Regions from separate parts of the Anaerosinus sp. genome, predicted to be linked through region 1. Evidence: riboswitches for the same ligand, from Rfam matches in the RefSeq annotation. Region 1 holds a riboswitch; the other holds the start of a gene.
The links. Region 1 has a riboswitch for cobalamin ahead of ACWZFG_RS00250 (TonB-dependent receptor). Riboswitches for the same ligand answer to the same signal wherever they lie in the genome.
Positions count from the first base shown of each region.

Region 2: it holds a riboswitch for cobalamin, as region 1 does, so the genes downstream of both, ACWZFG_RS04890 (sirohydrochlorin cobaltochelatase) here and ACWZFG_RS00250 (TonB-dependent receptor) in region 1, are expected to answer to the same signal.

Region 1 covers NZ_CBDNNH010000001.1:53,231-69,228, forward strand. Annotated here, with positions in the region: gene cydD (thiol reductant ABC exporter subunit CydD) at 1-238, shown strand, start outside; gene cydC (thiol reductant ABC exporter subunit CydC) at 235-1,953, shown strand; gene ACWZFG_RS00240 (hypothetical protein) at 2,010-2,504, opposite strand; gene ACWZFG_RS00245 (4Fe-4S binding protein) at 2,695-3,537, opposite strand; gene ACWZFG_RS00250 (TonB-dependent receptor) at 3,563-5,713, opposite strand; cobalamin riboswitch at 5,905-6,086, opposite strand; gene ACWZFG_RS00255 (hypothetical protein) at 6,498-6,776, shown strand; gene ACWZFG_RS00260 (hypothetical protein) at 6,778-7,263, shown strand; gene ACWZFG_RS00265 (KAP family P-loop NTPase fold protein) at 7,547-10,423, shown strand; gene dinD (DNA damage-inducible protein D) at 10,485-11,342, shown strand; gene thiT (energy-coupled thiamine transporter ThiT) at 11,376-11,984, opposite strand; gene ACWZFG_RS00280 (hypothetical protein) at 12,199-13,098, shown strand; gene ACWZFG_RS00285 (glycoside hydrolase family 10 protein) at 13,311-14,789, shown strand; gene ACWZFG_RS00290 (DUF2225 domain-containing protein) at 14,949-15,644, shown strand; gene ACWZFG_RS00295 (hypothetical protein) at 15,742-15,998, shown strand, end outside.
Region 2 covers NZ_CBDNNH010000010.1:11,809-27,806, forward strand. Annotated here, with positions in the region: gene ACWZFG_RS04815 (response regulator) at 1-160, shown strand, start outside; gene ACWZFG_RS04820 (ATP-binding protein) at 153-1,598, shown strand; gene ACWZFG_RS04825 (hypothetical protein) at 1,684-2,448, shown strand; gene ACWZFG_RS04830 (universal stress protein) at 2,512-2,952, opposite strand; gene ACWZFG_RS04835 (LysE/ArgO family amino acid transporter) at 3,060-3,683, opposite strand; gene ACWZFG_RS04840 (aminotransferase-like domain-containing protein) at 3,936-5,390, shown strand; gene ACWZFG_RS04845 (HD domain-containing phosphohydrolase) at 5,528-6,673, shown strand; gene ACWZFG_RS04850 (alpha/beta fold hydrolase) at 6,757-7,569, opposite strand; tRNA gene ACWZFG_RS04855 (tRNA-Pro) at 7,790-7,866, opposite strand; gene ACWZFG_RS04860 (ABC transporter ATP-binding protein) at 7,915-8,700, opposite strand; gene ACWZFG_RS04865 (FecCD family ABC transporter permease) at 8,700-9,629, opposite strand; gene ACWZFG_RS04870 (ABC transporter substrate-binding protein) at 9,715-10,686, opposite strand; gene cobI (precorrin-2 C(20)-methyltransferase) at 10,765-11,463, opposite strand; gene ACWZFG_RS04880 (sodium ion-translocating decarboxylase subunit beta) at 11,515-12,636, opposite strand; gene ACWZFG_RS04885 (OadG family protein) at 12,680-12,988, opposite strand; gene ACWZFG_RS04890 (sirohydrochlorin cobaltochelatase) at 13,262-14,143, opposite strand; cobalamin riboswitch at 14,269-14,445, opposite strand; gene ACWZFG_RS04895 (sirohydrochlorin cobaltochelatase) at 14,506-15,297, opposite strand; tRNA gene ACWZFG_RS04900 (tRNA-Lys) at 15,373-15,448, opposite strand; tRNA gene ACWZFG_RS04905 (tRNA-Gln) at 15,453-15,528, opposite strand; tRNA gene ACWZFG_RS04910 (tRNA-His) at 15,537-15,612, opposite strand; tRNA gene ACWZFG_RS04915 (tRNA-Arg) at 15,685-15,762, opposite strand; gene map (type I methionyl aminopeptidase) at 15,849-15,998, opposite strand, start outside.

The DNA of each region.
Region 1 (15,998 bases):
ACCGACAGCGGGAATTGATGTGAAGACAGAAATGGAACTTGAGGAGTCACTTGATGCACTGGGAACGAATCGGACACTGCTTTTTATCGCCCATAAATTAAAGCTTGCACAAAAAGCGGATAAAATCGTGGTTATGGAACAGGGAAGAATTTGTGAAATGGGGAGTCATGAGGAGCTTATTGCGCGCAATGGTACATATGCAGCTTTATATCAAGCCTATAAGGGGGCTTTACCATGAAGACATTTCTTCGATTATTACGCCTTATTTATCCTGTACGATGGCATATTGCTTTATCGCTATTTTTTGCTTGGGCTACAGTGATGAGCTCAGCGATGCTTATGGCATGTGCGGGCTATTTGATTGCAACAGCAGCCTTACATCCATTTATTTATGAATTATCTTTAGCGATTGTTGGCGTGCGTTTTTTTGGAATTTTACGAGCAGTGCTTCGGTATGCAGAACGGTGTTTTGCACACGATGCAACTTTTCGCATCATTACACAGCTTCGGGTTTGGTGTTATCAAAGATTAGAAGTACAGGCACCGGCAAAATTGCAGATATGGCAAACTGGTGCATTGTTTCATTTGCTTACTACCTCTATTGAACGGTTACAGGACTTTTATTTAAGAGTTATTTCCCCTCTAATTACAGCATTTTTAGTTTTGATTGCAGTAGGTGGAATCCTACTTTACTTTGCACCGCCGGCATTTTTTATTTTTGCTCTTGCCTTTTTGCTGATTGGCTTGGTAGTGCCGATGTGTGTTCGACAGTATAAGCGTTTGCATATGCAATCGTTATCTCCTGTGGAAGCTCGGCAAAAAAGTCTACTTTTAGATGGAATTGAAGGAATTGCAGAACTTACGATTGCGAACAAAGTAGAGTCTTATTTGATCAATCTTGAAGAAATGCAAAATCACTTGGCGAAGTTACAAGTTAAGGAGGCAAAAATTACGGCTTTAAATCATGCGATTGCTACGACAGTCGTAAATTTCGCATACTTCTTCGTACTTTTAGTGTTTTGTTATAGCGTTGCTGAGGGTGAGTTAAGTGGTGTTTGGCTCGTTGTCCTTTTACTCACGGTGCAAAGTAGTTTTGAAGCGGCAGTTCCGTTGCCGGCTGTTTGGCAATACGGAGCGTCTACATTGGCGGCGGCAAAATCAATTTTTTCTGTTGCGGATGCAGCGCATGAACCAAAATCGCCGATAGAAAAGCATTTACCTACAAAATCGCTTGATTTAGTGGTAAAAGAGGTATCTTTTCAGTATCAGCAGGAAGTACCGGTGCTAAAAAATCTATCTGTCATGATTCCTGCAGGGAAAAAGATTGCGATTGTTGGCGAAAGTGGTTCGGGGAAAAGTACCTTGGCAAATTTACTCTTAAAATTTTGGGAGTATGAGCAGGGTGAAATTACGTTGGGGGCAGTTTCGTATCGGGAAATGGAAGCGGAAGATGTGCGTAAATATTTTTGTGTAGTTACGCAGGAATCGCATATTTTTCATACGACTTTGCGTGAGAATTTTCTCATCGTCAAACCTGAGGCAACGGAACTAGAGATGGTTGAAGTGCTGAAAAAAGTCGGATTATTTGATTTTGTAAGCTCCCTAGCGGAGGGACTGGATTTTATCGTGGGGCAAAATGGGCAGAAGCTATCGGGCGGCGAAAGGCAACGCTTAATCTTAGCTAGAGCACTGCTAAAGCCAGCTCCGATTCTTTTACTAGATGAGCCGACGGTCAATCTGGATGCCAAAACCGCAGAGGTTTTTATGGATACGGTGCTAAGCAACACCAAAGAACAATCCTTAATTCTAATTACACATCAATTTGCCGGATTAGAAAAAATGGACGAAATTTTCGTCTTGGCAGATGGACGGATTGTTGAACATGGCAATTTTACAGAGTTGCTTACGCGCAAGCACCTTTTTTATCAGTTATGGCAATATCGGAATTATTAATAGAGGATTAAAGAAAAACTGCGCACAGGATGAAACAGTTCATTCTGTGCGCAGTTTTATAAGTTTACAAGTTCAAACTTGTGAATATGAAGACGTTTTTGTTGATTCAATTCCTCTATCGTTAAATCAATATTGCCGATGAATGGCAGGAAAGAATTCTTTCGCGAAAGATTTGTTTCGATCCCGAGCAGTATTCTTTGGTTAGGTTCAATGATGATTTCTAAAGGGGAATCAAAGCGTTGCCAACCTTCGCTCTTGGTATAGATTTTTAAATCGGCGGGCAACCCTGTCATGGTAATTTTTAAATGTAATGGGGCAGCGCTATTATTTTGAAAGGATTGTCTATCGCTAATTATACGGATTTGCCCACCTTGCAATACCTTTTTAGGAAATCCTAATGTTGCCAGGTTTATTGTTTCTGTTTGTGAATGCTTAGGCATGATTACTTTGAAGTGAAACGTTTCAGCGCGCTGACTTGTTGCATAGTAGCCAGCACAAATTGCAATGAGTATGCTGCAAAGAAAAATAAAGGCTTGCTTTTTGTAGCTCATTTTAAACGCTCTCCAAATGCATTAGAATTCTCATTCGAATGTTTATTGCGCTCCAAACAATAGTTTCCACAGATTGTGCCTGCCAGCACAATCCCACTGATACAGGCACCAGTGCAACTCCCGCAAGTTCCAGTGCAACTGCCTGAAAAAATAGTGAGACTCGCAAAGATTGGTGTGATGGCATACTTACTTATTTTTTGTTGCATAAATTCACTTCCTGATGTTTAAGACTCTTTTTTTCTGTAGTATAGGAAATTGCCTTTACAGGGCAACTTTCTATACATTGTTTACAGGTAATACAATGATGCGCATGGTGATGGAGCATATTTTTTTGTACCTGGAGTGCGCCCATTGGACATTGATCTATGCATTTACCGCATTGAATGCAATGTGAATGGTTAATTTTAAGACGCAATACAAAAGGAAATTTAGAGCCGAGCCAATGAATGAGATTTTGTGCTGCGCCGACAGGACAAATAAAATTACAGAAGCCACGTCCTCCTCTGGTAAATAAGCCAAACAAACCGAGCCAGAGAACAGCAGTGAAAAGAACAGAAGAGGATAAAACGGTTCTTTCCCCCATAAAGACGTAAAAAATACCTGCCTCTATTAAGCGATAATTACAATATGCACAAGCTAAATACCCACCAATAAATGGGGATAATAGAAAACCAATGAATATTCCATACCGGACTGGTACTGGATCAATATAGCGCGTCCAATTGATTTGAAATTTATGAGGGATAAGATGGCTTAAATATTCGCCTAGCGCACCTGCAATACATAGACGACCGCAAAAAAATGGCCCAAGGAGAAATGCGGAAGAGATGAATAAAAACATTGTAATTGTTTCTATTGTAAACTGGTCAAAAATTCGACCGCGCCAAATATGTTCAAGGGGAATACGCAAACAAAAATCATGAATATCTGCATAATTTTTTTTACCCAATAGATAAAATATAAATTTTTGATAAAGTGCAAACGGAGCATAAAAAAGAACGAGTCCAATTAGATAGCCGATAAACCTTTTCATTTTAAACATCACTATGCTTTTATATTTAGAAGGAATAGTTGACGCTCAACGTATAGGTTCTTCCGCTTGTTGCTTCGCTTGCATAGAATTTACGGTCTAATAAATTTTGAATTCCAAACTGTAAGTTGATTTGATCTGTTGCTTTGTAGTTTAGATAAGTATTCATTAGGAAGAAGGCATCTTCTGAACCATATTCCCCTGTATCAGCATCGGGGCTTTGTCTTTCACTGACATATTGCGCGTCAAGTCCCCAATTCGCTTTACCGTAGGTATAATCTACTCCCGCATGTAATAAATGTCTTGGAATATCCCAATTGCGGGTGGTTTGGTCGTTTGATTCGTTTTCGCCGCGTTCGTAAGTGTAATTAAAATAAGAAGACCAATTGTCATTTAGTTTGTGTTTTAATTCAAGTTCAACACCTTTAGCTGTGGCGTTATCAAGATTATAATAAGCCTTGACACCATTTTTTGTAGCTAAGGCAATTTTATCTTTAGTTTTTACATGGAAGAGTGTAACTCCCAAGGAAGTATTATCGTCTAAGTCTCGTTTCATGCCAAGTTCAAATGTATTTGAAGTTTCTGGCTCTAAATCTGGGTTTGCTTGTACGCTTGACATTGAAGTGCCGGCACGGCGATATAGTTTGTAAATGCTTGGTGGGTTGAAGGAATGTCCATAGCTTGTGAAATAAGTGGTTCTATCGTCAGCCGTGTATTCAAAAGCAATTTTTGGACTTACTTCACTAAATGATTTACTAGGGAAATCCTGCCTGCTATTGCCTGAAGCAAGATAAGAGTAGCCCCCTTCTTTTTTATATTGATCAAAACGCACGCCCGTATATACTTTCCACTGCTCAGACAAAGTGTATTGATCTTGGGCGAAAAGAGCAAAGGTATGGGTCGAGCCACTATTGATGCTGGAAAGCGAAGAAATAGAATTCCAATCGTTCCAATTGGTCAAGCTGTAAGAGGTATAAGTCATTTTTTCTTTCATCCAAGCGAAGCCAGCAATCACATTATGCTTATCGAATTCCCATGTTTTTTGGAAATCAAAATTATAATTTTTGCTTGGATAACTTGCCAAACTACCTTTTCCATCCCAATCAGTAGAGGTGGCGGATGAATCGGCAGAGCTATAGCCTTCTTTCTTCAAATCAGTCATACCAATGCCAATTTTAATTTGATTTTCATCATCACGGTAGTTTATTTTATGTATATCTTGTTCGCGTTCGCCAATATAACCAAGGTAGTCAGAAGGCTTAATGGTGACATATTTACCATCTTGTGTAAGGATCGTTCCTTTAAATATCTGATTCCCAGCGCTATCGTAAATATAGCTAAAAGGATTGTTATAAGCGTAATTATAATTATTGTGGGTATAAGAGTATTTTACTGAACGATTATCGTCGATATCGTAGGTGAAGTCGACAAAATAATCTTCACTGATTTTCGATTTTTCGCCGCGACCGCCAATCACATATTGTCCGCTTCCTAACATTGGAAGGTCAGCGGTTGCAGAGGAAGAACCAGTAGTCTTTCCAGAGACCGTTTTATAATAACCGCGATATCCTTGCGTAGAGCGCTTTTGATAACCGATGTTAAAAGAAAGATCGTCATTGACTGCACCATCTATGCTTATGCCGCGATTCCATGTATTGTTACTGCCAAAAGATACGTTCATATCAACGTTCGTTTCTCCGGTGGATTCTTTGGGAATAATATTGATAACACCGGCAACAGCATGACCACCATAGAGTGATGATCCAGCACCTCTAACGATTTCGATGCGTTCGATTTTATTTAGCGGAATGGAATCCCAGGCGATACTACCGTCAAAAGCGGAATTAATTTGTTGACCGTCATATAAAACAAGAATATCTTGACCGCTAAATCCACGTAGTGATAAGCCGTTTTTCGTTTCCGCCGTTGGTGATAAATAAAAACCAACTTCGTTTTGCAGTGCCTCGCGTACGCTAAAAATTTGTTTCTTTTCTAAATCTTTGGCAGTAATTACAGTAACATTTGCCGGAACATTTTTTATGCTTTCGCTTGTTCGTGTTGCTGTAACAATCACAGTATCTAATGCATATTCATCCAATTCCTCTGTTGGTGCAGCTTGTACTGTCGTAGATAATGCAAGTGCTGTTAAAATCATAATCGCTATGTTTTTCTTTCTCATTTGGAAATCTCCTTATGTTGTTAATTTTGCCTCTTACCGTAGAAAATAACGAAATATTAAGAGGGCAAAACAGCGAAAGAATAGATGCTAATGAATAAAAAACTCCTTCTGCGTAAAGCCACAGAAGAAGTTATATTTTTAAACAGCAAAAATACTGCCCTAAAAATTCCCTCCCTATCGCTCGTAGGTCAACGGTAATTGTTAAGCAGGCAGTTCTCCTGGCTCTAGTTCATCGCTTATCCAAGCCTTCCCAAAGCTGCGCTTCAGTGACATCATATGGATTTGCTCCCTATTACAGTGGCGGGACCGCATCGGTATTGCACCGATTTCCCTATTAAGCCCTAAACGGGCACCTTGCTCCTAAATATTCGATTGTTAAATACAATTGCATATTATATCATAAATAATCATAATGTCTAGTGAAAAATAGAATTTTTGCAGTTTATGCAGTAATCTATATCCATAAAAAATGCTTGGAGGGGTATAGATGAAAAATCTTTTTTGCTAAAAGTTGTAGTAGATATTTGTATGTTTACTTTGTTTCCGATAACGGCGTATGCGGGAATAATGATTGAGATTGATGGTATTAAAGCGTATTTGCCAAGCGATGTATTGTAATAACTTTGCGATTTTATCAGCTTGGGGCAGGAAAAGCAAAGGTTGCATAAGAGAGACAAATTTTCACTATGGAAATAAATGTTTAGTAAATAAATTCTAGAGGAAAATAGTTAGGGAAGAACGAAGTGTAATTAAAGTAGCAAAATTTATTTTAATGGAGGATTCGATGTCAGAACGATTGACTTTGCATGATGTACTTAGGGAATATGGAGTTCCTTTGATTCGCTTGGATGTGACTGCGGGCCAAGAGGAAACGTTGGCGCTAAGAGAACGATTAATGGCGATTCGTAATGTGAGTGGAGGAAAAGAACAAGGATACTTGGAAGTGAACTGTTCTTTTTATATTGATGTTCACGATATTGATCGTTATTTGTCAGGTGAATTACCAACATTATCAGAAATTTATGCATTTCCAGAAGATATTAAAGCGCATCAGGAGGAATAAGATGAAATTTTGTAGAGTATTTGCTATTTTGTTGTTATGTTTTTTTAGTGTTTATACAGTGAGTTATGCAGCGATTGGTGGGAGTAAAATAAAAATGTCTGCACCAAAAACTACGCAAAAAGCACCAGTGAATAAAACTCAGCCACAAAAGGATGGCTATAAAGAATCAGCGCCAGCAAACAGTTATAGTGATAAAGCACCTGCGGCAAACTCGAAAGCGCAAAGCAGTGCAGTAAATAGCGCTGCAACGAAATCAGCTTCACCATTTGGTGGAATGATGCGTAATATAGGGATATTCGCCGGTGGTATGATGCTCGGCAGCATATTAGGAAGCATGTTTGGCATGAATGGTTTTATGTCAGATATTATGGGCTTGATGCTCAATGTACTTATTTTTGGTGGCGTAATTTTGTTAGGAAAAACACTTTGGGATAAGTTTAAAAGCAGAAAAAATGAAGACGAGAATGTATATAATCGCCGTCGTTAAAAAATAAGATAAGGGCTGTTGCCTGCGAAAAAATTTTCGTTAGCGCAATAGCCCTTTTGTCGTATATTGATAAAACAAAATTTAAATAAAGAATATGGACTATCATTCATGTTAAGTGTCAGTTTTGATGGAATTTTTACGTAGATAAATAGATAAATACACGCGGGATTTAACTGTAATTGGCTAAATTAATGGAATTATCTGAGAAATAATGTAGTATTTTGATAAAAATAAAAGGGAAAATTCCAAATTTATGATAAAATGGTTAAGAGGTGATAAAATAGTGAAAGAAAATCAAAACGTAGCTATAAATTATTTGTTGTTATCGAAATTATTTTTTATCGGGTTGTTAATTACTCAATTTTTTATTATATCTACAATTATTGAAAAACGAGTATTTGAAAATGAAAAATATCTTGAAATGCTCGTTTATGGAATGATCCTTTTGGGAACTTTCATTAAGTTGTTTTTGGGGAAAATATATATTCTTTTTATAAATAATCGGTTTGATTTATTTGCTATTTTATTTTTAGGTGTTTTTTTCGGCTATTCCTTTAATGAGATAAGTTTTAATTTGTTTAGTAAAATAAATGCGTTATCTGATTTAAAATTGGTAGCTTTGCTATCAATTCCCGTAATGTTATTTGTATTATTTGAGTTAAGAAAAAATCGCTATTATGATAACAAAGATGCAATGAAATCAGCTTTTATCAGTGATCGGGAAGTTCAGAAAATAGCGGATGATAAGTTTGAAATGGCAGATGAAGCGAATAGGTTTGCTGAGCGAGTTTATAATTTTGGAGCATCGGATAGTTTGGTTTTTGGTATTGATGCTCCATGGGGAACGGGAAAAACAACATTTGTTAACTTATGCAAAACGTATTGGTGGAAAAATCATGAGAAGAAGATGATTGTGTATTCGTTTAATCCTTTGCAGTATAAAAATAAAGAAAATTTATTAGAAAGGTTTATGGAGGGATTAATTAGAGAAATTAATAAGAAAACATTTGCTCCGGAGCTTGAATTCTTAATTTCAAGATACGCACGTTTTATAAAAGAGTCTAAATTTTCATTTTCATTTTTTGGTTTAGGTTTAGGACTTCCGCAGTCAAGTGAATCTATTGAAGATGCTTTTTCTCAACTTGAAGGGTTTTTAGCGGATTTTGACAAAAAGATTATTGTTATCATTGATGATTTAGACCGATTGGACTTTGCTACAATAAAAGAGGTTTTATGTATGGCTAAGAAAGCATTTATGTTACCTAATCTTTCTTATATATTGTGTTATGATACAGAAAATATTATTGCATTAGACAAAATGAATTCAGACCCAGATAAAATTATTGAGTTTTTAGAAAAATTCATAAATGTTAAAATGAATCTTTATTTAGATAATAAATTATTAGTGCAAAATTTTACAGAAAGACCAGAAGCATATTTTCCGGAGAAAGAAAGAGAAAGTTCTCAATTTGTAAAAAATGCGATAATCGGGCTAAAAGAAATTTTTGGATCGAATGAATTCCATGCGTATTTACCATTCGTTAGCGATTCCAGAAAGATTAAGATGCTTGTCAATACAATTATACTACTGGGGATAGATAAAACTGATTTTGAAAATTGTGATATCAATAATGAGGATCTTATTCACTTGTTACTTATTTATATTAACTATCCTAGCGCGTTTAGAAAGATCTATAATAGTGAAACTAGCGGAAGAAAAGGATTTTTTTCTGTGATTATTAATTCAAAGCAGGCGGAGAAAGGGATGAAATATGTTCATTCCGAACAATATGAAAAATATTTAGCTAGTGTTAATGATAACCAAAAGTTTCTTTTGAATAAAATTTTTAATAGAGAGGATATCGTAGGAAAATCTGATCAAGATATTTTAAGTGAAAAAAGGGATTCGTATGCGTGTTTTAATAAATCAACTCCTCCACGGGAAGAGGGAAATTTAGAAAGATATTTAAAACTTATTACTAAAATGGTTTACCCAGAGAAAACAAAACAAAATGCATTTTATAATAAGATAAAAACAGACTTTTCCCAAGGAAAATCATTGAATGATATTTTTAATGGCACAGACTTTTTACATAACGAATCTGTCATTTTCAATTTTTGGGAAAATTTAAAACATACTAGTTGGAGTAATTTTAAGCCAATAAAGTGGCGAGAAATTAGTACTTACGTGCTTGAAAATATAGATAAATATTCATTAGTCAGTGGAAATAATATGGTAGATTTACGAAATTATCTACCTAATTATCTTGTGGAGTACTTAACTAAAGAGATTAATTGTAGTAAAAACTGTTGGGAGGATGTTGAAGCATGGATATTGGGGAAAGACATCCATGAGGGGAAAGGCATATTAATGACTCTGGGCAAGAGAGAAATACTGGGGTTACATGATTTGTTGAAGTTTAGATGGTGTTGTTATTTGCAGGGAGAACCTGATTTAATACATACATTAGCAAATTATAAAAAGTTAGCAAGTGGTGAAAAGCAACAAAAAGAGGATATTCAAAAGATAGCAATTCAAGAAATGCGCGAAATTTCACAAGTTGTGTTTCAGATTTTTAAATCTGAATTTCTTGATAAGAGAAAAAACTTTTTTGTTGAAGTTGATAAATTGCACAATAAAGATTTCATATCAACATATTTTGCTCAAGAAAATGATAGTGAGATATTAAACGAAGTGATTTTAAAAGTTAAAGCTAACATGAAAAACTTTATTGTTCGACAATTGGGGAATTCATCTAGTTCTCAAGGGATTGGCAGTGGCTGTGGATATTATGATATGGAGGGCAATGAAGATAAAAAGGGAATAAATCTTGAATTTAATAAATATCTTTTTGAGATTTGTTTTAACCCTGAAAAAAATGAGAATAATTATGCAAATTTTTTAGATTGTTTACTCTGGGATAGTTTCCAAAATAATGAAGGGAAACCTGAGCTTAGTCTTGATGATATTACAGCTTATTTAAGCAAAGAGAAGTTACTTGATTATTGGGAGGAGTATGGTGAGCGGATAAAATCTAAAAATTTTGAAGCAAGAAAGTGTTTCACCCGTAATTATACGTTAGTAGATTTTGACTGCTTATATGATATTTTTGCGAAATTAGATGAATTTTGTGAAGTGGAAAATGACTCCATAAATTAATAAAGGGTTGATAATACGAGGCTAGAAGATCATTGACTCATAAAAAGGGGAGGGAAACGTGATGGATAAAAATAAAGTGTTTGTATTAAAGCAGCAGTTTGATATGACGATTCAGCTTGAAGAAGCAGATGAAGTTGAATTTTGGTATGCCCGTGATTTAATGAAACTATTAGGGTATGCGAGATGGGAAAATTTTGAGACAGCAATTAAACGTGCTGTGGAATCTTGTGAAAATACAGATATAATTGTTGAAAACCATTTTCGTGACGTCACGAAAATGGTTCCTTTGGGTAGTAATGCGAAAAGACCAATAAAAGATTACATGTTGACGCGATATGCATGTTATTTAATTGCACAAAATGGTGATCCCGCAAAACCAGAAATTGCTTTTGCACAAAGTTATTTTTTAACTCAGACACGAAAACAAGAATTAATTGAAGAACGCATACAATATATTGAACGGGCAGAAGCAAGAGGGCGGCTAAAAGAATCGGAAAAACGTCTTTCACAAAATATTTATGAACGTGGTGTTGATGATAAAGGGTTTGGACGTATTCGATCTAAAGGGGATACGGCACTTTTTGGTGGTTATAATACTGCGGATATGAAGGCTAAATTGGGAATGAAAGAAAATTGCCCTTTGGCAGATTTTTTGCCGACATTGACGATTGCCGCGAAAAATTTAGCGACAGAAATGACAAATTATCGAGTTGAAGAAGAAGATATGCAAGGAGAAAGAGCAATTACAGTAGAACATGTGCAAAATAATCGATCAGTACGTCAAATGTTAGGTGAACGCGGCATTCAGCCAGAAAATCTACCTCCTTCTGAAGATTTTAAAAAATTGGAACGTCGTGTTAAAAGACAAGAAAAACAACTTGCTAGTAAGTCAGTGATACTTCCAATAGAAGAAGACTAAAAGTAAGCGGCCGGGTTGCATGAAATAGATATTTTATTTTACTTGCTTCATTAAATTTTTTAGAGGAAGCAGTTTAAACAAAAATAAAGTAATCATAAGCTCTGGCAATAGATAGCTGGCATTAAAAAGAAAAGCGTAAAGGTAGGGCGAAGTTCCTTCTGGTGCATAAGAGGCAAAAAAGACAATACCAGAGATGAAATGACAAATAAAACGCCCCAGCACAGCAATAGTAGTACCAAGAAAAATGCGAGTAGGGAAATATCCTGCTAGACCAATCGCCATATAAGGAAGCGGATAGTCAAATAATACCTGTACAGGATGTAGAATATAAGGATTAAAGAGAAGGTTAATTACGCCATAAAGGAATCCGGTGAGGAATCCAATTCCCGGCCCATAGCAAAATGAGAGAAATAAAAGTGGCACCATCGAGCCAAGCGTGATACTGCCTCCCTGAGGCATATGATAAATTCGGATTTGATGTAAAATAAAGGCGAGAGAAATCATAAGGCCCATATGGGTAATTAATTTTGGCGTTAATTGTATCTTTTTTACGCGAAAAAGAGCAAAAAGTAATATGGCAATGCCTAACAAGGCGAAAATACTCGTTGGATGGGAAGCAAGCTCAAAAAAATTTTTAAACAAAAGAACATCTCCTTACATTTCAAATATAAAGCAATCGTTGAGTTCAGAATCAACTAGTATCTAGCATACTACGGGGGAAATTTTTTTGCAATTTAGCATAAAAATTACCGGTTATGCTGTTGTTTTTAAAGAAAGGATTGAATTGGGATTAAATAGGTGTTATGCTGGAATGGAGTAAGGTGACGTTTATATAATTAATAGGGAGAGATCGTAGATGAAAAAAATAATTTTTGGAATTTTTATTGTTCTTGGGTTATTGCTTAATTTTTCAACTGAACGGGAAGTTTTTGCGGCGCAGCAACCAAATAATATGGATGAGAAGCAATACCTAATGGATTTACATAAGGATTTTTATGCTGAAAATTTAACCGCGCATATTTTAATTAATGCAGAGACTCCAATGGGAAATCTGAATTTTGATATGAATGTTATTGGAAAGAGCTCGGAACCAATTGTATATAAAGTTACGAATAAAATGACATTTCAAATGCTTGGTCAAACAGCAAATGAAGTTCAGGTGATGCAGTATGCTCAACAAAAGGGAAATGATCTGGAAGTGTATACGTTAGACAATAAAAAATGGTACAAACAAAAATTTAAAAATTTTAAAGGAACGTCATCGGAAAAAGAGCTTATGGAGATGCAACTGGCTCTAATTAAATCAGTAACGATTCAATATGAAACGGAAGATTCGTTAGATGCCGAATATATTTTCGATTTTTCCCCAATTGGTGAATTCATTGAAAGTTCATTATCAGAGGATAAGGACGTATTTAAAAATGAAGCAGATAAAAAACAATTTATTAGTGTTTGTAAAACCGTAATGAATCAAATAGGTGAAATGCCATATAAGGAGCACATTGATAAAAAGAACAAATCTATTACTACAACGTTAGATTTTTCTGACACAGTAAGAAGATCGGCAGATGCAATTATGGATCAGTTCCCAGAAATGAAATTAAGAGACAGAGTTGCAGTTAAACAATTTTTAGATGCCTCTACAATCAAAATGAATACTGAAATAAAACCTATGGATGGTAATGAAGAAATAAAAGTACCTGAAGAAGTGATAAAAACTGCAGAAGAGGTAAAATTAGGTAAAGTAAAAAAATAAAAAGAGAATAAAACGATAAGGCTACCTCAAAAGGAAATGTTTCCATCTGAGGTAGTCTTCTTTTTTATTAGATCAAGACGGATTACTTAGAAAGTAAAAGAGTACGGTCGAACAAAAATAAAAAAGGTATATTAACTAGGCGTTAATATAAAATAATATAATGAAAGGTGTTACTTTATATTGGGGCATAAACCAAAGAATGAGGTAGAAAGATGAAAAAGTTTATACAGTTGATATTAGTTAGCTTAGTAATAATTGTCGCTACACAGATAATCGGATGTGCAAAAGAAGAAGTTAATCGAAATGCTGCTAAGCGTGATGTAAGAGCAGTTTGGATTAGCACGGTTTTTAATTTGGATTGGCCGTCAACGAAAGGGGATATAAATGCGCAAAAGAAAGAATTTATAAAGATTTTGGATGATGTTAGCTCACTTGGCTTTAATACGGTAATTGTACAAGTAAGACCAAAAGGAGATGCGTTATATCAATCGAAGATGAATCCATGGTCAGAGGTTCTTACCGGTATACAGGGACAAGATCCAGGTTATGATCCGTTAGAATTTATGATAAAAGAAGCGCATAAAAGAAACCTTGAAATTCATGCGTGGCTAAATCCTTATCGAGTGACGAGTTTGCCTGCGGAAAATGATCAATTAGCACCTAATAACTTTGCTGTGCAGCATCCGCAATGGGTAATCGAATACGATAATAAACTCTACTATAATCCTGGAATTCCTGAAGTAAGACATTATATTGTAGATACTGTAAAAGAAATTGTAGAAAACTATGATATAGATGGTATACATTTTGATGATTATTTTTATCCAAAAAAAAATATTGATGATAAGATTGCCTATGAGCAGTATGGCGAAGGAAAATCATTGGAAGCTTTTCGTATAGACAGTGTCAATCAATTAGTTGCAGAAGTAAATCAAGCGATAAAACAAATAAAGCCTGAGGTTAAATTTGGCATTAGCCCGGCAGGAATATGGAAAAATAAAAGCAATGATGAAACTGGATCGGATACGGAAGGATATGAAAGCTATTATGAAATTTTTTGTGACACGCGAACATGGATACAGAATGAATGGATTGATTATGTAGTACCTCAGGTATATTGGACAACCGATAATAAAAACTCCAATTATGTTACTGTTGTAGAATGGTGGAACAATGAAGTAAAGGGAAAGAAAACACAGTTATACATTGGTGAAGGTATTTATAAGGATGAAATTGTCGCAGAACTTGCAGAGCAAATAAAGGTAAATGAAAAATATGATAACGTAAAGGGGAGTGTATATTTTACTTATAGTGATATAAGTAATAATAGAAATGGAGTTAGAGAAACATTAAAAGAACTCTATCGCCTTCCGGCAATTCCTTATTCTATGCCGTGGCTTAATGATAAAAAACCAAAGCCAGTGGAAGTAGCAATAAACGATAATGGGACAAGTAAAGCAATTACTATCTTTAATAATTATCAAGATGCAAAATATTATTTAATTTATCGATTTAATCAAGAGGAAAAGATGGACTTAACGAATCCTGCGAAAATAATTGCTAAAGTAAGAAATAATGAAGGGGAATATGAAGAATATGTAGATAATAAAGACGGGGATTTTTATTATGCAATAACAGCTTTAAATAGAAATCATATTGAAAGCAACCCCACGGTCAAGTTGAAAAATTAATAGAAAAGTTATAGGAGAAGAGGACATTGCATTAATTAAGTCGTGTGATGTCCTCTTTTCGCTTAAAATTTATTTTTAATTTAGATTTTTGGAGCTTTTAGTTTGTTTTTTACATAATGTCTAACGCAAAGGCGAACTTTTGTGGTAATCTATAATTATATGGATATAGGGAGAGATGAATGGATGTCTATTGGTTATACATATGTAAGTGAGGAAGAATGTCCGATTTGTTGTTATTCTATGCCTGTAACAAAGTTACGTTCTAGAATGATAAAAATAAAACAAGATAGCGATTTTTGTGCGTATTATAAGGATTTTAATCCTTATTATTATACGATTTGGATTTGCCCGCATTGTGGTTATGCCTCAGATACTAATCATTTTAAAGATATAAAAGAGCGGGAAAAAGACAGAGTTGCCGAATTTTTAATGGCGCGCCAGATTCGCATTCCGCATACTGAATTCAGAACGCGGGAACAGGCGATCACCGCTTTTAAATTGGCGATTTATATAGCGGACTTAGCAAAAGCTCCAGCGAGCCGAATGGCTGGGTTATATTTAAAATTGGCATGGCTCTATCGAGAGGCTGAAGATAAAGAAAATGAAAATCAATTGTTAGAATTAGCATTAAAATCCTATGATCGTGCCTTAATAACAGAGCGTTTTCCTATTGGAAGTTTGACAGATAATGCGGTAATTTACCTTATTGGCGATTTGCATAGAAGACTTGGTGAAATCGAGAAGGCTACGCAGTATCTAAGCAGGATTATTGGAGACAAAACAGCCCGCAGTGAATATAAGATTTATAAACTGGCGCGCGATGTTTGGCAGGATATGAGAGACGAAAAGGGATAGAGTATTAACCAAAATAAGTAAATGGAATAAAAAGTATGATTGCGGTATAATATAGTGTACGTTTAATCATTACACTATAAATATAGAGGTGAAGAACATGGATATGCCAGTTGATTTACCTTCATCATGGATAAGTCAAATTGATTTAAGTGCTATATCAGGTAAAGTAGCTGATTTTACACCCGTAATTAAGGTAATAAAAGATACTTGGAATAAACAAACATTAGAAGGACTAAGGGAAGGAAAAGTAGTTGTATCAGATGAATTGCTCAATGAATCTCTAGCTCGAAGTATTGAGAATAATGAAAATATATCTGATTTACAAGTGACTTCCATTGGCGATAAAAAAATAAA
Region 2 (15,998 bases), on a different contig from region 1:
GCAACTTTTAACAAATATATGGGGCTATGATTACGATGGAGATGGCCGAGCAGTTGATGCAACAATAAAACGACTTCGTCAAAAAATTGCCCATCCAGATTACAATTACATTCACACGATACGTGGATTTGGCTATAAATTTGAGGTTCATCATGATTAAATCACTCTTTGGAAAAATTTTCACCGCACATATTGCATTAATCTTAATTTTCACCTTAACATTAGGTTTATTTCTTTCTCATGTCATCACTGAATACCTCATTGAAAGCAAACGTGATGATCTCTATAACAAAGGCATTGCCGCTGCCAGATTTCTTGATGCTGCATTTTACAATGAAAAAGTTCTAAACGAATTAATTGATGGATTAAGCGAATTATCTGGTTCGCAAATGTTTCTCATGGATAAAAACGGCATGATTTGTGCCGGAGTAGAACCTGGTCCACGCCCTCGCGAAGGACGAGAAATCCGCAATGGACAAAATCACAGTAAACATCATCAAAAGTTACTTGAAAAGGCCAAAATCGCATTTGAGCAAAATACGCCATGTTCTTGGATACAAAAAACGCCTCAAAACGATGAAGATCCTGCGATCTCTGTTGTAATTCCCTTAAAAGATCATCCTGATGTTGCCTTATTTATGCGAGCCCCTATTCAAGGGCTTACGAAAACCTCTAGCGCAATTACAAACTTATTGTTATCTTGTTTAATCGCCACTTTAGTTCTAGCTGCTGTCCTGGCTTATTTTGTTTCACGCAATCTAACCAAACCAATTTCTGATATCACTAAAGTAGCACAAAATTTTGCCAAGGGCGATTATAGTAGCCGAACCAACGCCATTGGAACAGATGAAATTGGGAATTTAGGGAATACTTTTAATGCAATGGCGACAAGTCTTGCTACCATCGAAAAAAATCGTCGTGAATTTTTTTCAGATGTAACACATGAATTAAAAACTCCATTAGCCGCAGTACAAGCTTTGACTGAAAGCATGTTAGATGGTGTTATTGATAGTAAAGAAGAACGGCAACGTTATCTAAGCACGATTGTAAAAGAAACGAATCGCATGAATCATTTAATTAATGATTTATTAGATTTAGCGCGTCTAGAGTCGTTATCTACAGATTTTAAGAATGAAAAACTTTCTCTTAAAGATTTTACTGATTCGCTACAATTAAAATACAGCTCCCTATTAGAAGATAAAAATCTGCATTTTTCTTTCTTGTATGATAAAAACATTACTCATATTATCACTGACATTCGTTATTTTGAACAAATTTTTGCTAACTTAATCAGTAATGCAATTCGCTATTCTTTCCCTGATACAGTCATTAAAATTACCTTTGCCCGGACTTCACAACTTTTCCAAGTCGCCGTTGAAAATTCAGGGCACGGTATTCCCGAAAAAGATTTACCATTTATTTGGGATAGATTCTATAGAGTGGACAAATCACGCTCTCGCGAAAACGGTGGTACTGGCTTAGGGCTTTCAATTACAAAACAATTAGTAGAGCGCATGGGCGGAACTATTACTGCTCAAAGTACCATAGATGATAAAACTACTTTCAAATTTACTCTTCCTCAGATGAAAAGCTCATAAAAATTTTCTAATCTATCACTTTGTCACAGCTTTGTCATATTATTGCTTTATAGTAAAGTCAAACAAAGAGATGGAGGGATACAGCATGAAAGTATCTAATTTAAAAACAAAACTTTTAACAAAAAAATTTATTGCACTAGCATTAGCTGGAGCATTTGCCCTTGGAGGATTTGCTTTAACAAATTTACCTGAATCTATCGCTAATGCTGCAGCAAAATCGGCGCAAAATTTTGATTGCCCAACAATGCACCCGCGCTTCGGCGGAGATCAACAAATATCAAATAAAGAAATGGCGAAAAATATGGAAGAATGCTTTGGAATTAGCCAGCAATCCATTCTAGATTATCACAATCAAGGTTGGCAAATGCATGATTTGCATCGAGCCGCTTCTATCGCTAAATTAAGCGGTAAACAAATAGGAGATATATTGAACGCAAAAACTACAACAAATACTTGGAGAGATGTTGCTGACTCTTTTGGCGTGACTAAAGAACAAATGAATGAGTTTAGGCAACAATTAATGTCTGAACGTATTGCAAAATCGACAGGAATGAATAAATCTATACTTAATCAACTTGTAAAAGAGGGCTACCGTCCACATGATATCGTGATGGCAAATGCATTAGCTGAGAAATCTGGAAAAGATATTAAATCTGTATTGAGCATGAAGCAAATCAATAATCATTGGAAAGATATTGCTTCCCAACTTGGTATCGATGATAATGGATACCAAGAATGTCGTGAGCAAATCAAAAATTGCTTTGATGGGGATAGACCTTTTGGCAAACATGGTAATTTTCATCAAGGTGGACGTAAAGACGGACATGGACCTCATAACAGAATGAATTAGGAAGATTAAATAAAAAAAGCAATCAATTGATTGCTTTTTTTATTTAATCTTTTCTATAAATCTTTATTTAACAACTAAAACTGGAAAATGTCCTCTAGTTAGTAAAAACTGACTTACACTTCCTAGCAACATACTTTCGGCTAAATTTAAACCTCTTGACCCCATGATAATCAGAGAACTATTTAATTCTGAAGCTGTGGCTAGAATAGTTTCTGCTGGAAGCCCTGTTTTGCAATGAATATTTACTTTCATTCCTCTTGGTACATTTTTTACCACTCTTTCAAGAACTTTTTTCCCAGAGGCTTTCAAATTTTCTAAAACTTCAGCTGGTAGATTTAAATCACTTTTTAAATGATTTCCACCGGTAATCCCTGTAATATTTGCAACATATAAGAAATCAATCGTCCCTTCACTCAACTGAGCCAAGTTTATCGCTTTTTGTGCCGCCCGTTCAGAAATTTCTGATCCATCCACAGGAACTAAAATACGTGAAAAATCATTCATAAAAAGTCCTCCTTGCAGTAATTTTAATTTATCTATTTCTCTAAATAAATATAAAATCCTTCATTTGGTAGATACCGAAATCCAATTAGCCTTGTTTATCTAGCATCTTACAATAATTTACTATTTAAAATTAAATTATATATCAACATTAAAGCTGTTCCCCAAATAAAAAGAGATGATATTTTATTTATTATTTTTATTTTATTTCCTAAGTTATCGGCAGCCCCCAAACATCGCCCTGCAAATGCAAGCGAAAAAAACCATATCCAAGAAACCAAGATACATGCAAATGTAAACAACATTTTTTCTTCATTTTCATACTGTAAAGAACTTGTACCAATCACTCCTATAATGTCTAAAAAAGCATATGGATTAAGAAAAGATACAGACATAGCAAAAACAATCTGCTGCTTAGGCAAAAATGCTTTTACATTCACACCTTGCAAATCACCACAATTTCGCCAATTGATATATCCCATATAAAGTAAAAATAATATCCCGCATACTAACAAACAATTTTTTAATACACAAAAATGTATAAAAACCATAGATACTCCGCTAACTGATAAAATAATAAGTATAGTATCACAAATTGCCGCCGTTACAGCTACAGGAATTGCATATAACAGTTTTCTTTGGACAATTCCTTGCTGAAAAACAAATAAATTTTGTACCCCCAAAGGTAAAATTAAACCTAAAGCTAAACAAAAACCATGAACAAATGCAATCATTTTCAATCTCCTTAACTAAAGCTTTTCTTTATCCGATAACTAATCAGCTCTGAGACTTTTCACTTCTATAAGCTTGAGTCTAAGAATGGCTTAATTTCTGGATAGAGATGACGTGATTCAAATAGAATAAGTGTTCCAGCTGAATTACATCTACTTTATTATAAAGAACCTATCTTTCCATGTCTCCATCCAATTGGTTTGTTTTTATACCATCCAATTGTTATACTTAGAGTAAAAAGGTAGTTGAGATTTATGATTGAAAGTCAATGGATTCCTGTCAAACATGATAAACTTTCTCTATATCGCCAAATTTATCTTCATTTAAAAAGTAGAATATTAAACGGGGAGCTTTCCGTTCATACAAAACTACCCTCTCAACGAGATTTAGCTGCAAAATTTCGAGTAAATCGAAGTACCATCCGAATTGCAATTGACGAATTAATTGCTGAGGGGCTCGTAACGAGCAAAGTTGGTAGTGGTGTTTGGGTATCTAACAATACATGGTCTAAATTTTCCCATACTCCGTTGATAGACTGGCAAGAGTACCTAAATGAAAATTCCCATCTTTCAAATCTTCCGCTTATTCAAGAAATTAATTCGCTTGAATTTAAAAAAAATATTATTCGCTTGGGAACAGGTGAGTTATCCCAATCACTACTTCCGACTAAGACATTATGCGAATTAATAAAATGCACTGCAGCTAAAATAGATAATTTCGGATATGAAGAACCTAAAGGATTATTTTATTTACGGCAACAGATTAGTATTCATCTTAAAACACTCGGAATTCAAGCATCGCCTAACTCAATATTAATTGTTTCTGGCGCTTTACAAGCATTACAACTAATTCTTTTTGGCTTACTCCCACAAAATTCTCAACTTTTTCTTGAACAGCCTTCTTATTTATCTTCGCTAAAAATGCTCAAGACAATTAAAGCTAAGTTTTCAGAAATTCCTTTAGATGAAGAAGGGATTGATATCGACGCTTTACGGTATCAGCATAAAGCAAATCCTCATACGCTTCTCTATACAATCCCTACCTTTCATAATCCAACCGGTATTTTAATGTCCCAGCAGAGACGAAAAAAACTGCTTGCTACCTGTAAACAAATCCAATTGCCTATTGTTGAAGACGATGTTTATCATGAGTTATGGCTACATGAGCCTCCTCCATTACCATTAAAAGCAATGGACAAAACAGGAAATGTCATCTATATCGATAGCTTATCTAAATCAGTTGGAGCTGGACTTCGCATCGGGTGGATCGTCGGACCTGAACCTGTAGTTAACAAACTTGCTGATATAAAAATGCAAAATGACTATGGCTCTAGTTGTCTTTCGCAATGGGTAGCTGCCGAATGGTTTGCTTCACGTTCCCATGAAATGCATTTGCAAAAACTTCGGATAACTTTAGCTAATCGTCAAAAAATTGTTCTTAATCTCTTAACGAAATACTTTTCCCAAATCGCCTCATGGACAATTCCCAAAGGAGGATTTTACATATGGTTAAAAATAAATAAGCCGATATCAATGTATAAGATATTTAAATTCGCTCTCTCTTATCATATTTTGATCAATCCAGGAAATCTTTACGATAATCTAAGTAATACTAATTTGCGCATTTCATATGCATATGCTAATATAGACGATTTAACTTATTCACTTCAGAAACTATCCGATCTAATTAAAATTGAATTTAAAAAATAGGAATAAAGTCCTCCCTAAAACATAAAAAATCTGCTATATTCTATCAGATTATAGCAGGAAAATTATTCTTAAAAATAGAATTTTTAACTAATTATATTTTTCGTTCTATTCTCGAATCTACATTAAGGAGAGGAACAATGTCGCAAATAATATTAAAGAGATATCCTTTAGCAGAACTAAAAGCTGGAATGATTGTAGGAAAAACTATTCATGACCACTTTGAGAGAGAACTTATTACGAAAGGGACCATTTTAACCAAGCAAATAATTGATGCCTTAGCAACTTATTTTGTAAGCTTTGTTACGATTGCCGAAGCACTTCCAGAAGATTCAGGTAAACCTATCGAAAACATAAAATTCTCTACGCCTAAAATCAAAGTTGCTGCAACATTAGATGCCTATGTAATCGATCAAGATTTTGTTGAATCTTATTATGTAGTATTTGATGCATTAAAACAATTATTTTCAATTTCTCGATATACAGGAAATATTAATCAACATTTATTAGCACAACTTGTTAACCATCATTTTTTCAAACTTTCTGATGGATTCAAAGCAATTACGCATTTACATAACCTTTCTAGAGACGGATATTATCTATTGCACCATAGTATTAATGTCGCAATTTTATCCGGAGTATTAGGACGTTGGCTACATCTGCCTAAACAAGAACTACATAATTTAATTATTGCCGGTTTACTACACGATATAGGCAAGACACAAATAGATAAAGAACTTTTAAATAAACCAGGAAAATTAACACCGATCGAATTTAAAGAAGTTAAACAGCATTCCAAAAAAGGCTTCGACATCCTCCAACATACTAAACTTTTTGAAAATAAGGATATCCTATTAGGGGTATTGCAACATCATGAACGTTTGGATGGTTCTGGATATCCTCTAGGCGTAACAGCAGATAAAATTCATAAATTTGCTAAAATTATTGCCATAGCAGATATTTATGATGCAATGGCATCCAATAAAGTTTACGCTGGTAAAAAGAATCCTTTCGACATTTTTACCGAACTATCTAATGAAATGACGAATAAACTAGATACACATTATTGCGTTTTATTTATCAAAAATGTATGTCATGCTATGATTGGAAATTGGGCAAAGTTAAGCAATGGAATGAAAGTGAAAATTATTTATATTGATGAAACTAGAATTTCGTCATTACCAATCGTTCAGTCAAATACGGGGGATTTTATCGATTTAAATAAAGAAAATGATATTACCATCGTCGAACTCTTAAGCGCTACAGATAATGAAACATTAAACTAAGAGTATCCGAAACAACGAAAAGCCATTCATAAAGTATCTTATATAATACTTTATGAATGGCTTATTTTTATTTACAGGTAAGTTTACACTTCAACAAACTTTACCAACTCTTCATTAAATCTGTCCTTTTCATCATAAAATGCTGCATGACCACTATAATAAAATGGTACTAGCCTTGAACTTTTGATACTTTTGCTCTGTATTTCACCAAGTTGAAAAGGAACAACTTGATCATGAATACCATGAATAATTAAAGTTGGAACCGTAATTGTTTCAAGATCAGAAAATAAAACCTCACGAATCCACATATTTGCAATCGCCGCAGTGGCCCATCCAGCTGCCTGTAATCCTAACTGAAAGAACCATTCTGAGAAAGCTTGTGTAATATGTTGAAAGAAAAAAATATTGCCAAAATCCTGAAGCATTTTAGGTCGATCTGCATCTGTTTGATGAATCAATTGTACAACGATTTCCTTATCCAATCCATACGGGAAGTTCGGGCGTTTAATCAGACTGGGTGCTGCTGCTGCAAATAGAGCCAGCTTTGATACACCATTACTCTGATGCCGAGCCATGTATCGAATAGCAATTGCGCCTCCTGTTGAGTGTCCTGCCAGTATAATATCCTTTAATTCTAATGCATTAATAACATACCAAATATCATCAGCCAATGTATTATAATCATACCCCGTCCAAGGCTTATCAGAATTTCCAAATCCCCTGGTATCGATCCCGATACACCTATATCCCAGCTTTGGTAAACAATCGAATTGATATTCAAACAATTTATGACTTCCCGGCCAACCATGAACAAATAGAATTGTCTTTCTCCCTTCTGGGTTCAAATCTTCCACATAAATTTTTATATCTTCTGCAGCACTAACATAATACCCCATAAATATCCTCCAATACATAAACACCTATTTGAAATATCTTATTCATGTAAACAATAATTTATGAAGAATCCAACATATAATCTGATGATACAGATAATCTTTATCATTTTATGATGCTATACAAATCATATGAAGAGATTGTAAAAAGCAGCAATCACTCAACTACATTATTTCATCAAAAAAGGGACTTGGCACACTGCCAAGTCCCTGGAATTCATGGTGGTCGGGGTGACAGGATTCGAACCTGCGACCTCATCGTCCCGAACGATGCGCGCTACCAAACTGTGCTACACCCCGAATTCACTATTTATTTTACTCCTCTAAATAAAAAAATCAACAGCTATTTTACGATTTTTCTAATTGTATAGGCATAAAGATATACTTTCCAGCCTTATTTTTAAAGACCTCTGCTGTTACTCCAAATACTCGTTCAAACATATTTACATCAATTACATCTTCTGGACTGCCCTGTCCTTCAATTTTTCCATCTTTCACAATGATAATTTCATCAGCAAATTGCATGGCATGATTAATATCATGTAATACCATAACAATAGAAATCCCATTTTTTTTATTTAGTTCGCTAATAATATTCATCACTTCTAATTGATGTGAAATATCTAAATACGTAGTCGGTTCGTCAAGCATTAATAAAGACGGTTGCTGTGCTAGTGCCATTGCAATCCAAGCACGTTGTCTTTCTCCACCCGACAAAGTATTTACGAATCTATTTTGCAAAGAAAGAATTCCCGTTTGTTTTAACGCCCACTCTACAGTATCCTTTTCGTCAAATTCTGACTTAGCCCACCACTTCCGATGCGGAAAGCGTCCGTATTCAACTAAATCTTTTACCGTTACATCAGCCGGAACTTGGGGTGCCTGCGGTAAAATTGCCATTTTTTGCGCCAATTCTCTCCTACCCATTTTTTTAATGTCTTCTTCCATAAAAGATATAGAGCCTGACTTACACTTTATCAAACCTGATAAGGCTTTTAATAACGTGCTTTTTCCGGATCCGTTAGGCCCAATAATAGCGGTTCGTTTGCCCCGTTCTATTTGTACTGATATGTCTTTTAAAATAACCTTTTCATTTATTTCTACTGTAATATGTTCACCTTTTAAAATTTTCATTACAACTCTCTCCTTAATAAAAACAAAAAGAAAGGAGCACCAATAAACGCCATAATAATCCCTACCGGTAATTCTATTGGAGCGAATGCCGTACGTGCAAACGTATCACTAAATGTAACTACCGACATTCCTAATAATGCCGAAGCAGGAACCAGGTACCGATAATCAGACCCGATAATCAATCTAGCTGCGTGTGGAACAACTAATCCAACAAAACCTAATAAACCAACAACACTTACTGCACTTGCCGCTAAAAGCGCTGCTACCGCAGTCATCAGAATACGTGTTAATTCCACGTTAACACCTAGTCCACGAGCAATCTCATCACCTAGCTGCAAAATATTAAGATATTTCGCACCGAAGAAAGCAAGAAGAAAACCAATAATAGCATAAGGAAGAATAATATCGACATGCGGCCAGCTACGCGCTGCGAGACCTCCAACCATCCACATCAAAGCTCCATGGACTCTGTCACTATAAAAAATCATCAATGCAGATATTCCCGAACCAAGAAAAGCCGAAACTGCTACGCCAGCCAGAATAATACGAACGGGCCTGATTCCACCTTTCCAAGCTAAGATATAAATACAAACGGCTGCGAGCATTGCACCAATAAAAGCTACAGGTGTAATCAAATATTCCATTGCCGGAAATAGAATCATAATTGTAACTCCTGCGAGTCCTGCGCCTGATGAGATCCCAATGATATGTGGATCAGCTAATGGATTTCGCATAATCGCTTGTAAAATTGCTCCCGATAATGCTAAATTCATTCCTACTAAAAGTCCAACAATTGTTCGCGGCAATCGAATATTATAAATAATTTGCTCATTTGTTCCTACTATCCCACTAAATAATGCTTGATAAATAGATTGATAAGAAATATCTACAGCTCCTTTAATCAAGCTGATCATAATTCCTCCAAGCATTAATATCGTAAATAAAATGAGAACAGATATCCGCCATACTTTAATTGGAATCCCAAACTTTTTATATTCATTTTCATGTATTGGATTATTCTCCATTCATAAATACCTCTGGATATACTAATTTAGCCATCCTATGAACTGCTTCTGGATAGTGAATACTTGGATTAAGTAAAAATAACTCTTGTGGCAAGAAATATATCTTTTTATTCTTTACCGCTTCTAAAGAATTCCAAGCAGGATTACTTTCTACATCTTCTAACATTCGTTTTTTTATCGCCTCTAGTTCACCCATAGTAACAACAAAAATAACTTCTGGGTTACTTTCTACTAATTTTTCTAAACTATATGGAGTAGAGTCAGGATCACTTTCTAAAGCTTTGCTACCTGTAGCAACATTTTTAAAACCAAACATCTTTGCAGTAGACCCAGCTATACTACTATCCAGTTCTACGGTTACACTTTTAGCTGTAGAATGAAGAATTGCCACTCGTTTGCTTTCCTTTGGAACTTTATCAACAATATTTTTCACTTCTTTTTGCATTTTTTCAACCAATGCTTGTCCCTTAGCTTCATTTCCAACAACTTTCCCTAATAATTGAATTTTATCTATTACATCTTCATATGTTTTCATTTTTAATACAATCACCGGAATATGATTTGATTCTAAGATTGGAATAAATTTATTATGCATACCTTCATAAGCTATGACTAAATCAGGCTGAAGCCCGACAACTTTTTCAATATTAATCTGATAAACAGCGCCAACTTCTTCTATTGCTTTGAAATTTTCGGGAACATTAGATTTCGAGCTTGGTCTGCCAATGAGCTCTGCGTCAACTTCACTAAGAATTTCTAAAAAAGACGGTGATAATGCTACGATTTTTTTAGGATATTTATCAATGAATACGCTTCGATTTAAATCATCAATAACCGTTATTTTATTCTCCGCTGAATCAGCAGTATCCATCTGCTGTTTTTGATTGCCACATCCAGCTATAATCGATAAAGCAATCACAATGGCAAGAATAAAGAGACTTCTATATTTAAACTTTCTCATATAAATCTTTTCCTCTTCTTTTACCTTAAAATAAACTCAGCTTCACGTGGAACATAATTCCAGATGAAGCTGAGAAAACTATCTACGACGAGATAAAATAGTCGATAAGTAATTAACTTTTTTATCTTTCGCTTTTTCTAAATCATGAATAATTTCTTCTTCCGGCAATCCACAACGACTAATCATAACCGCTTTATCCGTTAACTGATTCTCTGTTAAACAATCTACGATTTCAGAGAAATTCTTATATACTTTCATCAAAACTACATTATCAGATACAGCAATTGCCTGTTTTACTTTAGCTTCTTCTGCTGTTGCTGGAATAATCGTTAAAATATCATTACCTTCAACTAGAGGATAACCAAGTTTACTCCCTATCGCGCAAAAAGCTGGTATTCCTGGAATTGTTTCAATTGGATACCCTTCGTTTTCTAACAATCTAAAAACATAAATATATGTACTATAAAACATTGGGTCACCTAAAGTTAAAAAAGCAACCTTTTTACCGGCTTTTAGTAATGCTAAAATTTCATTTTTGTTATTTTCCCACGCTTCAGGTGATTTCTCAAAGTTGACTACCATTGGGAAAACTTGTTTTACAATTTCTACATCATCACGAAGATATGGCCTAGCAATAGAAAGTGCTACACTATCCTCTTTTTTTTCAGTTTTTGGTGCAATAATGATATCGACTTCTTTAATCGCATTGATTGCCTTCACCGTTAATAATTCTGGATCCCCAGGCCCAACGCCGATACCATAAAAAATTCCTGACATTCGTTATCCTCCTAACTTACCTAACCAAATATGCTATTATAGCATACCACATTATTTGAACATAGCCAACATAGTTCCTGCTGCAACAGCAGTTCCGATTACACCAGCAACATTAGGCCCCATTGCATGCATTAACAAATAATTGGATGGATTCGCCTTTTGACCAACAACTTGACATACTCGCGCTGCCATTGGAACAGCTGAAACGCCCGCTGCACCAACTAATGGATTAATTTTTCCTCCACTTGTCCAGTACATAACTTTACCTAAAAGAACTCCAGATGCTGTACCAACTGCAAAAGCAAATAAACCTAACCCGATAATTTTTATTGTTTGTATATGTAAGAAATTTTCTGCTGACATCGTAAGTCCAGTTCCTGTCGCTAAGAAAATTGTTACAATATTAATTAAAGAATTCTGCGCTGTATCTGACAATCTGTCTGTTACTCCAGATTCTCTAAATAAATTTCCAAGCATAAGCATACCAATCAATGAAGTAATTGGTGGTAATAATAAACTAATTACAATCGTAGATACTACAGGAAATGCAATACGTTCAAATTTAGTTACTTCACGTAATTGTCCCATTTGTACCGCACGTTCTTTTTCTGTTGTTAAAAGTTTCATAATTGGCGGCTGAATGAGTGGAACTAACGACATATATGAATATGCGGCGACAGCAATTGCACCTAACAGATGAGGCGCTAATTTAATTGTCATATAAATTGCTGTAGGACCATCTGCCCCACCAATAATCCCAATCGCAGATGCTTCTTGTACAGTAAACCCAAAGAACATTGCACTTGCTAAAGCCGCAAAAACACCAAATTGTGCTGCTGCACCTAGTAATAACATTTTGGGATTTGCAAGGAGCGGCCCAAAATCTGTCATTGCACCTACACCTAAGAAAATCAACGGTGGAAAGATTTCATATTGAATTCCGTAAGAAATCGCCTGCATGACACCAGGCTCAACATCAAAACCAGTCTTGGGTATATTTGCTAAAAGACAGCCAAATGCAATTGGACCTAATAATAATGGCTCAAATTTTTTGCCAAACGCTAAATACAATAAAAGAATACCAACTAAAATCATGATGCCATTGCCTATACTAAACCCGGCATATCCACTATTCGCCCAAACTGACTGCAACGCAATACTAAATGCTTCCATTTATTTATACCTCCTGTAAATAATTCTTTTTACTTCAATAAAGTTAATCGTGTATCTCTTTTATCGAGGTAATTCTCACGTCGCGATACCCATACGCCATAATTGCTGTGGTAATAACTGCAACCAACTCTTTTTCCTGTAATTTATCTGGTAAATCATCTTCAGAAACAACAACAGTCGCTGGCTGCATAGGTGCAGTCGGAATAATTTTTTCCGTGTTTTTTTTCTTCGTCGGATCAATAAAATGAATAAACTTAATCATACATCCAAGCAACCATAAAACGCCGAATACAATGGTCATGTTAATTAACATGATTAAAAAGGGATTTGTTGTTACTGGCTCTCCATTCATAAAAACCCCACCTTTCTTCGTATTTTGTATACATATTAAACGTATCAAAAAATACCCTATAAGTAGAAATACTATATAAAAGTGGATTTTCCTTGTCGTTTTAGTAGAAATTATTAAATATCTTACAAATCCCAAGGATTTAACACTTGAAAAAATTTTTTATAAGTGAACTTTATCGACAGTTCGTCTCATAACTAAAGTCTTTAACTAGATTAAATATATGAAAAGATATGCACCCTTAATGCATATCTTTTCATATATTTTAATATTTTATTATTTCAAAGCTTCAAGAGCATGTTCTACATAAATTGCTTGAATTGCCACGTTACGTCCAATTCCACCAAATTGAACTTTAGTTTTATAACCATCCTTTTCAATCATAGATTTCCAAGAATCTTCTTCATCACCAGCCATATCATTATTGGCATGATCACCAGACACTACCATCAATGGCATAAATACTGCAGATTTATATCCACGTTCTTTAAACATCGCATACATGTCTTCAAAATTTGGATGGTCAACTTCTTCAACAACACCAATTAAAACAGACATTTTTTCAGCATCAAATGCAGCTTGTAATGTTTTATAAGTGTTGCCAAATGACTTATTATTATCACGCGGCGATCCATGCCCCATGAAAATGACAGCTTCATCTTTTTCTAAAGCTGGGAATTGTGTTGCTAAAGCAGCAGCCACAATTGCATAATCTTTTTCGTCAGTCATCAAAGGTTTTCCCACGGAAACTTTAGCAAACTCCTTTTCAAATTTGCTAACTGTTCCTAAAACTTTTCCTTCGTATTCTTCTCCATGAATCAAATGCGTTGGCTGAATTAAAATATCTTCATATCCTTCTGCTTTTAATTCTTTTAATGTTGTTTCTAAATCATTTACTTTAATTCCTTGGTTTTCTAACATACGTTTCATTACTATTTTAGATGTAAACGCTCTTCTAAACTCACGATCAGGGAAAGCCTTCTTTAATGCATTTTCAATCCCCTCAATATCATTTTGTCTAGCTTCCTCAAAAGTAGTACCAAAACTTACAACAACTAAAGCTTTTTTACTATTTGCCTGTGCAACAGAAGCTCCCGTCATAAATACCGCTGAAACAGAAAAAACAACTGCCATTACTCCACATAATAAAGTTTTCATAAAATCCTCCCATATTTTCATCTTTAGAAAAATAAAAACCTTTTCTACTTCGCATAGAAAAGGTTCATCATATTCAGTAATAAATATAAGACTGACGAATCCCCCTCCCTATCGCTCGTAGGTATAACGGTGATGTTAAACAGGCAGTTCTCCTGGCTCTAGTTCATCGCTCACTCAGCCTTCCCAGAATTATTTCCAGTGACATTTTTGAGTTTGCTCCCTATTACAGTGGCGGGACCGCGTTGGCATTCAACCAACTTCCCTATTAAGTCCTTGCGGACACCTGTTTCTTTTATTTAATTTTACAATTGAATCGATTCGTGTCCAATAATACCATTAATGAATACCACTGTCAATAAAGACTATAACAATTTCTTAATTTTCCCTATGTAAATCTCTTGTACCTCTCTATTTTCACAAATTCCATGCGGATAAACTTCCACCTCATACCCCGCCTGTTTTAATCTATTTTTCCATGAACTTTTATCATCAGTCAGCAATTCCTGTTCTACATGTCCACCTGCAATAAATAATAAAGGCATGAGGATAATTCTCCTGCCTTTAGACTTTACCGCCAAACACTCTACTATATGCTCAAGACTAAAACATTCCTCCATTAACCCAATAAATACAGGAAGCTTCATTTTATTAAATGTTGATTGCAATAATTTATATTCTTGTAAGCACCGATTTTTTACACCATGCCCCATGAAAACAAATTCACAATCATCGAAATTCTTAAACTGCTTTTGTAGTGCAAGGGCTAATAAAGTATAATTCACTTCATTTTCGCTCGCAGTTCCAACATACATTAATGGTTTTCCAATTTTTAAACTGTTAAAAATCCGCCTCATTTTTTCTGCAACTTTAACAATTTTCTCTTCATACTCTTTTCCTGTCGCCAAATTTGTTGGCTGTATAACAACATCTAAAATACCTGCTTGTGCAAAGTCTTCTAAACATTCCTGAACACTTTTAACAGTAATTCCTTTGTCGTTAAGCTTTTTAGAAATAAATACTGAAGTAAAAGCGTTTTTGACAACTGCATCTGAAAAATTCAATTCTACTTGTTTAACAAAATCATTCAATAATGAATGTGCGTTTAAATTTGCAGATCCAAAACTTGTAATTAAAATTCCTTTTTTCTTTTCCATTTCAAATTCCTTTATGATAATAAAATAGCAAAAAAGCCCTCTAACCTATGTGTTAAAGGACTTCTATCTCATAAATGGTGATCCACCCGCGACTCGAACGCGGGACACCCTGATTAAAAGTCAGGTGCTCTACCGACTGAGCTAGTGGATCAAAATGGCTGGGGCAGCTGGACTCGAACCAACGCATGCGGGAGTCAAAGTCCCGTGCCTTACCAACTTGGCTATGCCCCAGTATTTTATGGGGTGACTAGTGGGTCTCGAACCCACGAATACCGGAGCCACAATCCGGCGTGTTAACCGCTTCACCATAGCCACCATAAAAACTGCTGTAAACCGTCATTTATTATAACAAAGCAATAACTTTATGTCAACTTCTTTATAAATAAATGGTGACCCTGGCAGGACTCGAACCTGCGACCCTTTGATTCGTAGTCAAATACTCTAATCCAACTGAGCTACAGAGTCACGTGCTTTACTTGTAATATTATATATATAAACAAATAGATTGTCAACACAATTTTTAAAGATATTTCAATAATTTTTAAAATGATTTATTTTGCTAAAATTTCTACACCATCATCAGTAATTAAAACGGTGTGTTCCCACTGTGCAGATAGCGAGTGATCTTTTGTATAAACAGTCCAATCATCATTTTTATCTATATAAACAGCATATTTTCCTGTATTAATCATTGGTTCAAC